Regions from separate parts of the Pseudomonas syringae genome, predicted to be linked through region 1. Evidence: riboswitches for the same ligand, from Rfam matches in the RefSeq annotation. Region 1 holds a riboswitch; the other holds the start of a gene.
The links. A riboswitch is a leader RNA that binds a small molecule or an ion and turns the genes downstream of it on or off. The one in region 1 is predicted to bind cobalamin.
Positions count from the first base shown of each region.

Region 2: another riboswitch for cobalamin. It lies ahead of cobO (cob(I)yrinic acid a,c-diamide adenosyltransferase); the one in region 1 lies ahead of I9H07_RS13435 (ABC transporter substrate-binding protein).

Region 1 covers NZ_CP066265.1:3,025,821-3,033,430, forward strand. The annotation lists gene I9H07_RS13415 (AraC family transcriptional regulator) at 1-16, shown strand, start outside; gene I9H07_RS13420 (response regulator transcription factor) at 24-698, opposite strand; gene I9H07_RS13425 (phosphatase PAP2 family protein) at 731-1,597, opposite strand; gene I9H07_RS13430 (histidine phosphatase family protein) at 1,597-2,295, opposite strand; cobalamin riboswitch at 2,626-2,825, shown strand; gene I9H07_RS13435 (ABC transporter substrate-binding protein) at 2,956-3,969, shown strand; gene I9H07_RS13440 (FecCD family ABC transporter permease) at 3,966-4,988, shown strand; gene I9H07_RS13445 (ABC transporter ATP-binding protein) at 4,985-5,776, shown strand; partial or broken gene I9H07_RS13450 (peptidase U32 family protein) at 5,883-7,610, shown strand, end outside.
Region 2 covers NZ_CP066265.1:1,412,170-1,419,779, reverse strand. The annotation lists gene bluB (5,6-dimethylbenzimidazole synthase) at 1-97, opposite strand, end outside; gene I9H07_RS06425 (cobyrinate a,c-diamide synthase) at 94-1,389, opposite strand; gene cobO (cob(I)yrinic acid a,c-diamide adenosyltransferase) at 1,428-2,039, opposite strand; cobalamin riboswitch at 2,131-2,344, opposite strand; gene I9H07_RS06415 (PQQ-dependent sugar dehydrogenase) at 2,476-3,804, shown strand; partial or broken gene I9H07_RS06410 (C40 family peptidase) at 4,163-4,707, opposite strand; gene I9H07_RS06405 (C40 family peptidase) at 4,793-5,524, opposite strand; gene I9H07_RS06400 (NAD-dependent deacylase) at 5,599-6,363, opposite strand; gene hda (DnaA regulatory inactivator Hda) at 6,357-7,061, opposite strand; gene I9H07_RS06390 (AI-2E family transporter) at 7,278-7,610, opposite strand, start outside.

The DNA.
Region 1 (7,610 bases):
GTTCCGTTTCGACTGAACGCGTGTCAGCGCGGCACGCACAATTTGTAGCCAAGCCCGTGAGCGGTGTGCAACAGCGGCGTGTCATGGTCGCCGTCCAGGGCGCGTCTGAGCATATGAATGTTGCTGCGCAGGCTACTGCTGTTTGGCGCATCGCGGCCCCAGAGCACTTCTTCCAGTTCGCTGCGCTTGACGATATGCGGGCTTTTGCGCATCAACAATTCAAGCAGCTTCATGTTGGTCGGGTTGAGCTTCAAGGGCCTGCCGTTGCGGGTTATCTCAAGAGTGTCCAGGTCAAACTGCAGGTCGGCAACTACCATGACCCGGTTGTGTCTGGGCTGACGCCGGCTCACCACCGCCTCGACCCGGGCCAGCACCTCGGACATTGCAAAGGGCTTGGTGATGTAGTCATCCGCGCCCACCTTGAAACCGATGAGGCGATCATCCAGTTCATCACGCGCACTGAGCATCACAATCGCAACTTCCGATTTCGAATACTGACGCAGGCTTCGGCAGATCTGGTTGCCGTCGATGCCTGGCAGCATGATGTCGAGAATGATCGCGTCGAAACGTTTCGACGCTGCCAGATGCAGGCCGCTCAGGCCATCCAGTGCGCCTTCCACGGCATGCCCGCGGAGTTCGAAAAACTCCAGCAGGTTGTCGTGGATATCGCGGTGGTCTTCAATCACCAGAATGTTCATTGCAGCGCCTTGTTGTTTTTCTAACTGACCGGTCAGGAAACTGTAGTCGCTGAATCGGTACCCCGAGCCAGCAATGCATCAGGTTGCCCGGACATCAAGGCTCGGCGCGCGGCGTGTATCGGTTGTTGCAGGGTCGAGCGTCCGTAGAAACACAGGGCAACCAGCAGCGTACTCAGCCACACCACAATGCCCGCCCAGAAGGTATGCGACATAAAATGCCAGCCTTGCAGCACGCGCGTAGTGCCATAGATCATCCCCAGCAACAATATTCCCGCCAGCAGTACCTTTGAATACCTCCAGCAATAGCGCCGCGCCACGAAATACAAAGCCAACAGGCTGAATGCACCTGACGCGTGGCCGCCAGGCCAGCATCGCCCGGCGCCTGCTTCATGCAACAGATTGAAGTTTCTGAACCACTCGATATGCGCCTGAGGACCACCGTACAAAGTGGTTTCGACCGGGCAATACACGCTGGTGTGGCTTTTCAGGTAATGGATCATGCCGGTGCTCAGCGCAAATGCGACCGTCACGAAGAGGAAATCAAGCCGATGCCTGCGTGCAAATTGCAGAGGGCCTTCAAGCCGGGCGCGTACAGCAAGCCGTGTCAGGCCAGAGTCGCGATATTTTTCCAGCAGCGGCCAGACAAACGAGGCGATCGCGCCGATGATTGCCAGCTCGCCGGTCAGGTTGGGAATGATCCGCGCCCATTTGTGGGTGATGGTTTCGAACAGCCGGATATGCCCGATCGGGAACAACCCGGCTGCCGAATCAAACAGCAAGTCGCTCAATCGTCGATCAAGGTTGGTCAGGTCAAATGTCACGAACACCAGTAAAGCGAAAAGCACGGGTAAACCCAGATTAATGCCGTAAAACCGCAATCTGGAGTGGGTCGATGTCATCAATTGAATTGCTCGCTGTTGAGGTTTGCCCATTGTTCGACGTTCAGTGAACCGATTACTTTCGGCAGGTGGCTGCCATCCATTTGCACGAAGAAGGCTTCGGCATAATCACTTGAGCGCTCGCCGCCAGGTACACCCACTTTGCGCTCGAACTGGTCGATGCAACCGCTGTGGGTGATCAGTACCAGATTTTCACCGCTGACTTTATGAGCCTGTACGGCTTTCATGAAGCCGCTGTCACATTCGGTGATCCATTCCTGGGCCGGCACTGCATGCCCGGCCAGCAATTCTGCGGTCTGTTGCGTACGAACCTTGGGGCTGGCGACCAACCGGGCGCGGGCCAGGCCCATTTTCTGTAACCCTGCGCCAACCGCCAGCGCGGCGTCCCGACCCTTGAGGGTGATGCCCTCGGCGCTGGCCATGCACGGGTTCGTCGAGCGGTCGCAGCGTTCGGCATGCCGAATCATCACCACCACATCCCCCCGCAGCCATTGCTCGCGCAGGCCCGATACCTTCAGGTTGTTGCCCGCACCGAGATCCACCACGTGCACGCTTGAAAACGCAGTGAAAAACCACGCGCAAATCGCCACCAGTGTTACAACGATGGAGATCGATACGATGTTCTGATGAATGTTGAAACGTCGATGGATGCCCGCAACGGGAAGCAGATTCTTGTTGTTGATTACCGTGTCAGCCAAGTGACCACTCCTACACTGAGCATACGTGTGGCGTTGACCCGGGAGAGCCCCGAAGCCGTAACCGCCCCCATGGGGCCAACATAGGTTCAGCATGGTGCTGACTCAGTGAAGAAGATGTGAAAAAGGTGTTGCAGCCGGGCACTGCTGATTTCAATAAAACTATAAAAAACAAATAGTTAAATTTTTTATGAGTTGAACATGAAGATAATTTAAGCGTATTCGGGTTCATGCCGCGAGGCGGAGCGGTGGCAACAAGCACGCTAAAGGCAGAAAGTGCTTGCAGACGACGATTGCGCGCAAGCAAAGCATTAGCCACTAAAACGCTTATCGTTTACCATGCCGGCCGTCGGTTTCCGAGAGGAACTAACAGGGAATTCGCCCGCCTTGTCTGAGCAAGGTCAAAACGAAACTGCCCCCGCAACTGTAGGCATCGAGCCTGCTCCATGACTGCCACTGGATTCAGATCCGGGAAGGCCGGAGCGTGGCGATGACGTGCCAGTCAGGAGACCTGCCGACCCGATTCAACCAACTAACCGGCGGGGTGTCCGGGAAGGACATCCGCACGCGTCGGCATTCTTTGCCGTGCCCGGTCAGCTGCCGGGGATGTGTTTCCTGATATGCATTGCGCCTTGGCACCTGCTCCAACGGAGACCGCATTTCATGTCGCTGCCCCGCCTCGCCGCACTCGTCGCCAGCCTGACCTTGTCCGGCCTGACCTTCGCCGCGCCCACACAGTACCCGCTGACCCTCGAAAACTGCGGTTCGAGCCTCACCTTCGCCCATGCACCGAGCAAGGCCGTGACCATTGGCCAGGCCGGCACTGAAATGCTTTACGAGCTGGGCCTGGGCGACAAACTGGTCGGCACTTCGCTGTGGTTCAACAACGTACTGCCGCGCTTCAAGGCGCAGAACGACAAGGTGCAGCGTCTGGCCGACAACGAACCCAGCTTCGAAGCGGTGATTGGCAAGCGTCCTGAGCTGGTGGTTGTTCAGTTGGAGTGGATGGTTGGTAAACAGGGCGCGGTCGGCACCCGCGAGCAGTTTCATGATCTGAAAATCCCGACGTACATCCTGCCGTCCGATTGCGAGGGCAAAGACAACCTGGTGGGCGCCGATGGCACACGCCTGGAGCCCTTCCGCATCGAGACCATCTACAAGAGCATCGAGCAGCTGGCGCAGGTGTTCGATGTGCAGGATCGCGGCGAAAAACTGGTTGCTGATCTTAAGTCGCGTCTGAGCGCAGCGATTGCCAACGTCAGGCAGAACCAGGCCAACGACGTGTCGGCGCTGTTCTGGTTTTCCAGCTCCGAGCTTGCCAGCGACCCGTTCGTGGCAGGCCGCAAAGGCATTCCGGACTTCATGCTCAACAGCCTGGGCATGCGCAATATCGTGCAGTCCGACGAAGAGTGGCCAACCGTAGGCTGGGAAACCATCGCCAAGGCCAACCCGAGCATTCTGGTGATTGCGCGCATGGACCGCCGCCGCTTCCCGGCCGACGACTACCTGAAGAAAATCGAATTTCTCAAAAGCGACCCGGTGACGCGCAACATGGACGCGGTCAAGCATGACCGGATCGTGATCATCGACGCCGAGGGTATGCAAGCCGGTCTGCGCCTGTTCATCGGGTTCGAAGAACTGGCTGACGCCGCCAACCGCTTCAACGCTGCGCAATGAAACGACCGATAGCGCTGGGCCATGTGCTTTGGGTATCCGCCGTGCTGGTGCTGGCGATCATGGTCGGCGCGGCGATTGGTGAGACCTCGATCAGCCTCAAGGTGGTTTTTCAGGTGCTGGCCAACAAGCTGTGGGCGGCAGGTTATGTGCTCGATCCTATCGACGAAGGCATTGTCTGGAATTACCGGCTGACCCGAGCAATCGTCGCAGCCGCCTGTGGTGCCGGACTGGCGATCTGCGGGGTGGTGCTGCAATCGTTATTGCGCAACCCGCTGGCCGATCCGTATCTGCTGGGAATCTCCGCAGGGGCTTCGACCGGTGCCGTGCTGGTTGCCATCCTGGGCTTTGGCGCGGGAGCGATTTCCATGTCGGCCGGCGCTTTCGCCGGGGCCGTGGCGGCGTTTTCACTGGTTGCCCTGCTTGCACATTCATCGCGGGGCACGACAGCGTCCGTGCAGATCATTCTGGCCGGAATCGCCGGTTCACAATTGTTCAACGCGCTGACGTCGTTTCTGATTACCAAATCCGCCAGTTCAGAACAGGCGCGCGGCATCATGTTCTGGCTATTGGGCAACCTCAGCGGTGTACGTTGGCACTCGGTGTGGCTCGCCGTGCCGACAGTGCTGGTCGGCCTGCTGGTGTGCCTATGGTACAGACGCGCGCTGGATGCTTTCACCTTCGGCAGCGATTCGGCCGCGTCTCTCGGGATTGCGGTGCGCCGCGTGCAGATCATCCTGATCGCCACCGCTGCGCTGGTCACCGCAGTGATGGTCTCGATTGTCGGTTCCATCGGTTTCGTCGGGCTGGTGATTCCACACGCGGTACGTATGCTGGTCGGCGTGCGTCATGCACGGCTGGTGCCGCTTAGCGCGCTGAGCGGCGCGGTGTATCTGATCGCTGCCGATATTCTTTCGCGCACCATGATCAAAGGTCAGGCGCTGCCGATCGGGGTGATTACCGCGCTGATCGGCGCCCCGGTTTTCGCATTGATTCTTATCCGGGGCAACAGCACGCGATGAACGCATTTCCTCATCGGCTCGAGGCGCCAGTGCTTGGCTGTTCAGGGCTGGGCTACTCGGTGCGTGGCACGGCACTGTTGAGTGACGTCGACCTGAGCATCGCAGCGGGCGAAACGCTGGCCGTGGTCGGCCCCAACGGTTCGGGCAAATCCACCTTGCTCAAACTGCTGGCCGGTATCCAGAAACCAGGCAGTGGCATGGTCACGCTGGGCGAACAGCCGCTGGCAGACATGAGTCGCAGAGAGGTTGCACGCCTGTTGGCAGTGGTCGAACAGCAGGCTGAAACCAGCGACGCGGTGACCGTACTCGACGCCGTCGAACTGGGCCGCACGCCCTGGCTGTCGGCGCTGGAGCCGTGGAGCGCCGAGGATGACGCCATCGTCCGTCAGGCGTTGCAGGACGTCGACATGCTGCACCTGCAGAAACGTGCCTGGCACACCCTGTCCGGCGGCGAACGGCAACGGGTCCACATCGCCAGAGCGCTGGCGCAACGGCCGAAAATCCTGCTGCTGGACGAGCCGACCAACCATCTGGATATCCAGCATCAATTGACCATCCTCGGGCTGGTCAGGACCTTGCCGGTGACCACAGTGATTGCCCTGCATGACCTCAACCAAGCACTGGATTGCGACCGCGTGGCGGTCATGGAAAAAGGCCGGCTGGTCGCCCTGGGTGCGCCGGTCGAGGTGCTGACACCGGAGCGTCTGCTGAGCACCTTCGGCGTCGTCGCGCACTGGCTGACTGATCCTTGCGACGGCGCGAAAATCCTGCGCTTGCGTTCCCGCTGACCGCACGCCGACGGTCAGCCGATGACCTGCCGATGACGTCAACAGGTGCGCAGCGCGGCGCGGCGCACTACAATGCGCGCTTTGCCCGCCGCCGGATCCTGTCGCCATGTCGTTACCCAAGCACCACCTGGAATTGCTCAGCCCTGCCCGGGACGTGACCATCGCCCGTGAAGCCATCCTGCATGGCGCCGACGCGGTGTATATCGGCGGGCCGAGCTTTGGTGCGCGACACAACGCTTGCAACGAGGTCAGCGACATTGCCGAGCTGGTGAAATTCGCCCATCGCTATCACGCGCGGATCTTCACCACGATCAACACCATTCTGCATGACGACGAGCTGGAGCCGGCACGCAAGCTGATTCACCAGCTCTACGACGCGGGCGTCGATGCACTGATCGTGCAGGACCTCGGGGTCATGGAGCTGGACATTCCGCCCATCGAACTGCACGCCAGCACACAGACCGACATTCGCACCCTGGGCCGGGCAAAGTTTCTCGATCAGGCCGGTTTCTCGCAACTGGTACTGGCGCGCGAGCTGAACCTGCAGGAAATTCGTGAAATCGCCAGTGAAACCGATGCGACCATCGAGTTCTTCATCCATGGCGCGCTGTGCGTGGCGTTCTCCGGGCAGTGCAACATTTCCCACGCGCAAAATGGCCGCAGCGCCAACCGTGGCGACTGCTCGCAGGCCTGCCGTCTGCCGTACACACTCAAGGATGATCAGGGTCGTGTGGTGGCGTTCGAAAAGCACTTGCTGTCGATGAAGGACAATAACCAGAGCGCCAACCTGCGTGATCTGGTCGACGCCGGGGTGCGCTCGTTCAAGATCGAAGGCCGCTACAAGGACGCAGGCTACGTCAAAAACATTACTGCTTATTATCGGCAGCGTCTGGACGAGATTCTTGAAGACCGGCCGGACCTTGCACGCGCGTCCAGCGGCCGTACCGCGCACTTCTTCGTGCCTGATCCGGAGAAAACCTTTCATCGCGGCAGCACCGATTACTTACTTCGTCAGTGATCGCAAGATCGATATCGGCGCGTTCGATACGCCGACGTTTACCGGTCTGGCGGTGGGTACCGTCGAAAAACTCGGCAAGCGCGATCTGATCGCGGTCACCCATGAGCCGCTGTCCAACGGTGACGGCCTCAATGTGCAGATCAAACGTGAAGTGGTGGGCTTTCGGGCCAACATCGCCGAACTGAAAGGCGAGTTTGAGGAAGAAGGTCAGAAGCGCTGGCGCTATCGCGTAGAACCCAACGAAATGCCGGCTGCCCTCTCCGGCCTGCGCCCGAATCATCCACTGAACCGCAACCTGGACCATAACTGGCAGCAGGCGTTGCTCAAGACATCAGCCGAACGCCGCATCGGTATTCAGTGGCAGGTGACGCTGCGTGAGGATCACCTGAGCCTGAACGCGATCAGCGAAGAAGGCGTGCGCGTGACTGTCGGCCTGGACGGTCCGTTCGGCGCGGCCAACAAGCCCGAGCAGGCGCTGGACCAGATGCGTGACTTGCTCACTCAGCTGGGCACCACGATTTACCATGCTCAAGACGTAAAGCTGGATGCGCCACAGGCGTTTTTCGTGCCCAATTCGCAGCTTAAAGCCCTGCGCCGCGATGCCATTGAAGCGCTGACTGAAGCCCGCGTCCAGGCTCACCCGCGTGGTGGACGCAAGGCCGAAACCAGCCCGCCGCCGGTTTATCCTGAATCACATCTGTCTTTTCTGGCCAACGTCTATAACCAGAAGGCCCGCGACTTCTACCATCGCCACGGCGTGCAGTTGATCGACGCGGCCTACGAAGCGCACGAAGAAACCGGCGAAGTACCGGTGAT
Region 2 (7,610 bases), 1.6 Mb from region 1:
CGACAGAGCCGCCGATGAAGTGGCGCATATCGCGACGTTCGGCAATGGCGCGGTACACCGCAGCCCGCTCTTCAGGGCTGAACGCTTGCTCGCTCATGGCTTGAACAGCGCCGCTATCGCCTGCGGACAGGAAGGGAAATAGAAGTGCACATAAGAGGCGGTCAGGCGTCCCAGGCGATACACCGCCTCGGCACCACGACCGCCATTGGGGCTGACGCCTCGGGCAATCGGTTGCAGCTCGGTGCTGGTCAGCGAGTGGTGGTACGTGTGACCGTGCAGCGTGCCCTCGGGCAGTTCGACCGCTTGCAAGGCCAGCGCCGCAAGACGCTTCTGCATGACCGCCTCACCGGCCAGCAAACCGACCAGTTCGGCGCGCACGCCTTCCACGTCGGTCAGCGCATCAAGCAGATAGAGCATGCCGCCGCACTCGGCCAGGATCGGCTTGCCGGCAATATGGTGAGCCCTGATCGAGGCCTGCATCGCCAGGTTTGCCGCCAGCGCGACGTGATGCAGTTCGGGGTAGCCGCCCGGCAGGTACAGGCTGTCGGCTTCGGGAATTTCGCTGTCATGGATCGGCGAGAAAAAGCTCAGTTCGGCGCCCATGTTGCGCAGCAGGTCCAGGCTCGCGCCGTAGAGAAAGGCGAAGGCTTCGTCACGCGCCACGGCGATACGCACGCCGCTGAGCAGCGGTTCGACATGAACCGGATCGGGCGCGGTGAATGTCACGGCAGGTGGCAACGACACTTCGCAGGTGCTGGCCAGCGCAGCGGCGGCCATGTCCAGACGCAGGTCCAGGTCGTTAAGCTCACTGGCTTGCACCAATCCCAAATGGCGGCTGGGCAATTCGAAACCGACTTCCCGCGACAACGCGCCGTACCAGCGCAGCCCCTCGGTCAGGCTGTTTTCCAGCAATTGCGCGTGGCGTACGGTGCCCACGCGGTTGGCCAGTACCCCGGCGAACGGCAAATCCGGCTGATAGCGCGCCAACCCCAGTGCCAGTGCGCCAAACGTCTGTGCCATGGCAGTCCCGTCGATCACGCCGAGTACCGGCACGCCAAAGTGACGCGCCAGGTCGGCACTCGATGGCGTGCCGTCGAACAAGCCCATGACGCCTTCGATGAGGATCAGGTCCGCTTCGTCGGCCGCTTCCCAGAGCAGGCGTCGGCTTTCATCGGCACCGACCATCCACATGTCCAGCTGATAGACCGGCGCACCACTGGCCCGCTCAAGGATCATCGGATCAAGAAAATCCGGACCGCACTTGAACACCCGGACCTTGCGGCCCTGATTGCGATGCAGACGCGCCAGTGCGGCGGTCACCGTGGTTTTGCCTTGCCCGGAGGCAGGCGCAGCGATCAATACCGCCGGACAGTCGCGCGGGGCTCTCATTTAGTGGCTCTCATTGCAGTGCTCTCATGAGGAATGGCTCACAGCTCGATACCTTTTTGCGCACGAATACCGGACTGGAACGCATGCTTGACCACGCCGATCTCGGAAACAGTGTCGGCCAGGTCGATCAATTCAGGCTTGGCACCACGGCCGGTCACCAGTACGTGCTGCATGGGCGGACGGGCCTGCAAGTCCGTCAGTACCTGCTCAAGATCGAGGTAGCCATGTTTGAGGGCGATGTTCAATTCGTCGAGCACCACCAGGCCGATACTCGGGTCGCGAAGCATTTCCTGCGACACAGCCCATGCAGCCTCGGCGGCGGCGATGTCGCGCTGGCGGTCCTGGGTTTCCCAGGTGAAGCCCTCGCCCATCACGTGATAACGCACTTGCTCAGGAAAGCGCCGGAAGAACATTTCTTCGCCGGTGCTGTTGCGGCCCTTGATGAACTGCACCACACCGCACTGCATGTCGTGGCCCATGGCCCGGGCGAGCATGCCGAAGGCCGAGCTGCTCTTGCCTTTGCCGTTGCCGGTCAATACCAGCAGCAGGCCGCACTCATTGGGCGAACTGGCAATACGTTCGTCCATCACGGCTTTTTTGCGCTGCATGCGCGCCAGATGGCGTTCGTCGCGTTCGGGGGATTCGTTCATTTCGGCTCTCCGCTCGGGGCAGGCGAAAGCAGACGGAAGGACAGCACTGGACAGCACGGCAACGCCCTGCACAGAACATCACCCTCCGTGATGCCATTGAGTGATTCAGGCCGGTCTCCGGGCTCATGAGCGGGTCTCCCCGGCTGCGCGCCTTCCCGTGTCGAAACACAGTGGCACGATGCACAGCCTTGACTCATTTACCGTTGCGGGGGCAGCGCCGGGATCGGATCGGGTGATCCACACCGGCTTCCCTGTTTCACTCTGCCAATCGAAGATTGCAGAGCACCTGAAACAAGCGGCGAAGGGTAGAGGGTTGGGCCCAGAGCGTCAATCGACAGCGCAGCCTCAGGCTCCTTCATTTAACAGGATTGAACCTCGGCGGTTCAGGGTGTCTCTATCAGTTACAGGACCACGCCTTTGTTTATGGAGATCCAACATGTTCAAACACAGACCCCATTACGCAGTACTGCTTCTGGTTGCTGGCGGCCTTGCTGCCTGCGGCGAGTCGTCCAGGCTGCAAGTCTCGGACGGAACAGGCCCCTCGCCCAAGCTGCCGGAGCCGAACAAGACGCTGATCCCGACCGTCAATATCGCCCCCGCCATCGGCTGGGAGAAAGATGCAAAACCGGTTGCCGCGCCGGGCACTCAAGTGGCTGCCTTCGCCGAACACCTTGATCATCCGCGCTGGCTGTATGTGCTGCCCAACGGCGACGTGCTGGTCGCGGAAACCAACTCGCCGGCCAAGCCGGATGATTCCAAGGGCATTCGCGGCTGGGTCATGGAGAAAGTCATGGGCCGCGCGGGCGCTGGCGTACCGAGCGCCAACCGCATCACCTTGCTGCGCGATGTCGATAAAGACGGCGTTGCCGAGACTCGCACGGTTTTCCTGCAAAACCTCAATTCGCCGTTCGGCATGACCCTGGTGGGCAACAAGCTGTATGTCGCCGATACCGACCGCCTGATCAGCTTCCCTTACGAAGCCGGCCAGACCTCCATCAGTGCGCAAGCGACCAAAGTGGTCGACCTGCCGGGCGGCACGCTCAACCACCACTGGACCAAGAATGTCATCGCCAGCAAAGACGGCAGCAAGCTGTACGTGACGGTGGGCTCGAACAGCAACGTGGCCGAGAACGGCATGGACAAGGAAGAAGGTCGCGCAGCGATCTGGGAAGTGGACGCCGCCACCGGCAATCACCGCATCTTCGCCTCTGGCCTGCGTAACCCCAACGGGATGGATTGGGAGCCGAAAACCGGCAAATTGTGGACCGCCGTCAACGAACGCGACGAGATCGGCAGCGATCTGGTGCCTGATTACGTGACATCAGTGCAAGATGGCGCGTTCTATGGCTGGCCTTACAGCTATTACGGCCAGCACGTTGACGAGCGCGTCAAGCCGCAGAATCCGGCCCTGGTCGCCAAGGCGATTGCGCCGGATTACGCAGTCGGCCCCCACACCGCCTCGCTGGGCTTGGTGTTTGCAGACGGCAAAACGCTGGCTGCGCCATTCAACGAAGGCCTGTTCATTGGCCAGCACGGCTCCTGGAACCGCAAACCACACAGCGGCTATAAAGTGGTGTTCATCCCGTTCAGCGGCGGCAAACCCAATGGCGCCCCGGTCGACGTGCTGACCGGCTTCCTGAACAAGGACGAAAAAGCCATGGGCCGGCCGGTGGGCGTGGTCAACGATCAGCGCGGCGGGTTGCTGGTGGCGGACGACGTCGGCAACAAGATCTGGCGCGTGACCTCGGCCAAGGCTGCTCAGTAATACCGAGTGCAGAGGTGTGACGCAGAAATACACAAGTTCGCTTTTGATTCTGGCCGAAGGCCGTAGGAGCGAACTTGTTCGCGAAAGGGCCGGTATGATTGCCGAAAATGCATCGTCTGAAACACTGCCTTAGCGAACAAGCGAAGCGTCGCCCGGTTCGCTGCTACGCCCTATGGACAGAAGCCTGAAAGCCCTATTTTCCGGGCTCATCAGGACCTAGTGCTCCAGCGTGGGAATGCAGTTCACGACGCTCTGCGTCGCAAGAAGACGCAGAGCGTCCTGAACGGCATGGCGACGCGGAGCGTCGCACGATAGGTTTTGCTGGGGGTTCCCGGCAGACCGCAGGCGAGCGAAGCGCTTACGGCCGATTCTGCGCCAGGTTCGCTGGCTGGATTACGCGCTTGGCGTTGAGGTAGGCGCGTTGCCAGTAGGGCTTGTCGAGGCTGTCGAGTTTGACTGTGCCACCGGTGGCCGGTGCATGCACAAAGCGGCCTTCACCGACGTAGATCCCCGCATGCGACACCTGCGAGCCACCCGATGTGGCGAAGAACACCAGATCGCCCGACTGCAGCTGCTCGCGACGAATATTCGGCGCGCCCATCACGATCATTTCACGGGTCGAACGCGGCAAAGAAATGCCCGCCGCATCACGATAGACATAACCTATAAGACCACTGCAGTCAAAACCGGAGTCAGGCGTGTTGCCGCCCCAGCGATAAGGTGTGCCCACCAGCCCCAACGCACGGAAAAGCACGTCTTCGGCGGCCGGGGAAAGAATCTGAGGGGGAGCAGTCACCACCGGACGCTGAACGATCCGGGGGCTTTGGGGGGTGGCGGCGCGCTGGCACAAGCACCCAGTAACGCAGCAACAGAGATGACCATCAGGCGCAAAGCAATCGACATAACCACAACAACCTGATCTGGATGCGGCTTACGCTGCCGACAAGCTCAAAAACGCAGCAAGACCCGAAGGCCTTGTCAGCGAATTCTATTTATTCACGTTGCGCCGCTTGGACGCCGTCTTGACTGTAGTCGATGTCATCGCAGTTGTCTGCGTGGCAACCGGCGTTGATTTCACAGCCACTGTGCCCGGTGCCATCGCCAAAGGCCGTTTGGCCTCGATGAAGGTCTTGCTCCAGTACGCGTCATCGAGGCTGTCGATGCGCACACCGCCGCTGCGACGGCTGCTGGAGTGAATGAACTGCTGATTACCGGCGTAGATCGCTGCATGGCTGACGCGGCCACGGCCACGGGTGCTGAAGAACAGCAGATCGCCCGGTTTGAGGTTGCCGCGCGAAACCAGTGGAGCGTCAACGTTGATCATTTCGCGAGTGGAGCGCGGCAGGCTCATGCCAGCCTCTTCACGAAACAGGTAACCGATGAAACCGCTGCAATCGAAGCCTGACGACGTTGAAGTGCCGCCAAACTGATAACGCGTACCGATCAGAGACTTGCCACGTTCCAGGATGCTGTCGGCCAGAACCGGCAGTTTGTAGGATTTGTTATCAGCGAACTGAGCCAGTTCGTCTTCGGTAGCCATCTCGTCCTGCAGGGTCGCGGCGTCGTCGTGACGCGCTGCGGACTGGGCAGTGACAGTGTTCTGATAGCGAGGAACCGGCTGCGCCTGTTCGTGCTGTGCAACCGGCATATTGGCCGAGCAACCGAACAGGAAAGTGACGAGTGCGAGAGGCACGAGGGGTGCAAAGCGAACAACTTGCATGGGCACAACCGTGGCTGACTGTTAAGAAGCCGAGACTATGCCCGCAATGAAAGCGATTTGCAAATTCAATCGAACTAGATGTGACTTATGAGTTCCGCCATGACATGTGCCGCACGGCCTTGCAGAAATACATCCATTTGAGTGCTGTGATCGGTTGGCTGCGGATTGATTTCTGCGGTGAATCCCCCGGAAACACGGGTGCGAATGACCGGCTCATGAATGTAGGGGAAGCTGGCGGTGGTGCCGATACTCAGGACCGCGTCAAAGCCCGTAGCTAGTTGTTCATACAGTGTTTCCAGTGCCCTTTCCGGGAGCATTTCCTGAAAAAGAACGACGGGCGGTCGCAAAATGCCACTACATGCGGGGCATAAAGGGGGCAAAGGGCGCTGCAAGTGCTCGCTGAGCTGCGAATCCTCCCCGCCGCAGGACTGACAGAACAACGGCGAAAGTTGCCCGTGGATTTCGATCAGTCGCTCGGGCGGACTGCCAGCAGCACGATGATAGCCATCGACATTCTGGGTCAGCACCCAGCACTCGGGCTTGATGCGCTGCAACTGGGCAATTGCGTAGTGGGCCACGTTAGGCTCACCGCCCAGACAAGCCTTGCCCAGTTCGGCGATGTATTTCCAGCACAGCTCGGGGTCACGGCGCAGCATCGGCCCGGACAAGGCCACTTCTATCGGCAGCCCGTCATCGGTCTTGCCGTTATAGAGCCCGCCTACGCCGCGGTAGGTCGGCAAGCCAGAGTCTGCCGACAGGCCAGCCCCGGTAATCACCAGAATCCGCTTGGCATGGCGTAACGCGGCTGCGGTCTGCAAGACCAGCGCCTGATCTACCACCCAAGCGTCTCTTTAAGGAAGGGAATGGTCAGCTTGCGCTTTTCCTGGAGTGAGGCCTGATCGAGGCGCTCCAGCAATTCGAACAGGGCACTCATGCTACGCGTACCGCGCGTCAGGATGAAATGACCGACATCGTCGGTCAGGTGCAGGCCGCGCCGTGAAGCACGCAGTTGCAGGGCACGCAGCTTGTCTTCGTCGGACAGCCCGCGCATCTGGAACACCAGCGCCATGGTCAGGCGGGATTTGAGGTCGGGAAGCTTGACCGGCAGTTCGCGGGGCGATTTGGACGCTGCAATCAGCAGGCGACGGCCGCTGTCACGCAGACGGTTGAACAGGTGAAACAGGGCTTCTTCCCAGTCCGGCTTGCCGACCACGGCCTGGAGGTCGTCCAGACAGACCAGTTCGTACTGTTCCAGATGGTCGAACAGTTCAATGCCTTCATCTATGACTTCGGCCAACGGCAGGTACACCGCCGGTTCACCCATCTGCTCGAAACGCAGGCACGCGGCCTGCAGCAGGTGCGTGCGCCCTACTCCGTCCTTGCCCCACAGATAAATGAGGCTTTCCGTCCATCCGGCATCGGCTTCGCACAGCCGCTCGACATAGCCGAGTGCAGCGGCGTTGGCGCCTGGATAGTAATTGACGAAAGTGGCGTCATCACGCAGACGCACACTCAGGGGCAGCTGAATCGGTTTCATGCTGACTAACGGCTCATGCAAACCGTCAAGGGCCTCTGTGTAAAGTCCACGAAGTTTATACCCGTGAGGCGGGTCGCACAATGCGACAGACCTCAAGCAAAATCAAAGGTTTGCGTCAGGGCGAGGAAAGCGGGGATTGAGAAAGGTGGTTTGGCGCAGCGCATGCGCCATTCCGGTGGGCCTCTGCGCAGAGCTGCGTAGAGGCCTGTTTCAATCTTACAATTCGGGATCTTCTGCGCCTGCGTAGATTTCCGAGTCCTTGTAGACGTCGTGCATGTGGCGCACCAGCACCATGATCACCGCCGCCACGGGCAAGGCCAGCAGAATGCCGGTGAAACCGAACAGCTCGCCACCAGCCAGGATCGCGAAAATCACCGCCACCGGGTGCAGGCCGATACGATCACCCACCAGCAACGGTGTCAGGACCATGCCTTCAAGGGCCTGACCGATCATGAACACTGCAACAATCCCCATCATCGGGTACAGGTCACCGCCGAACTGGAACAGCCCGGCAACCAGCGCCGAGCCGATACCGATCACGAAGCCCAT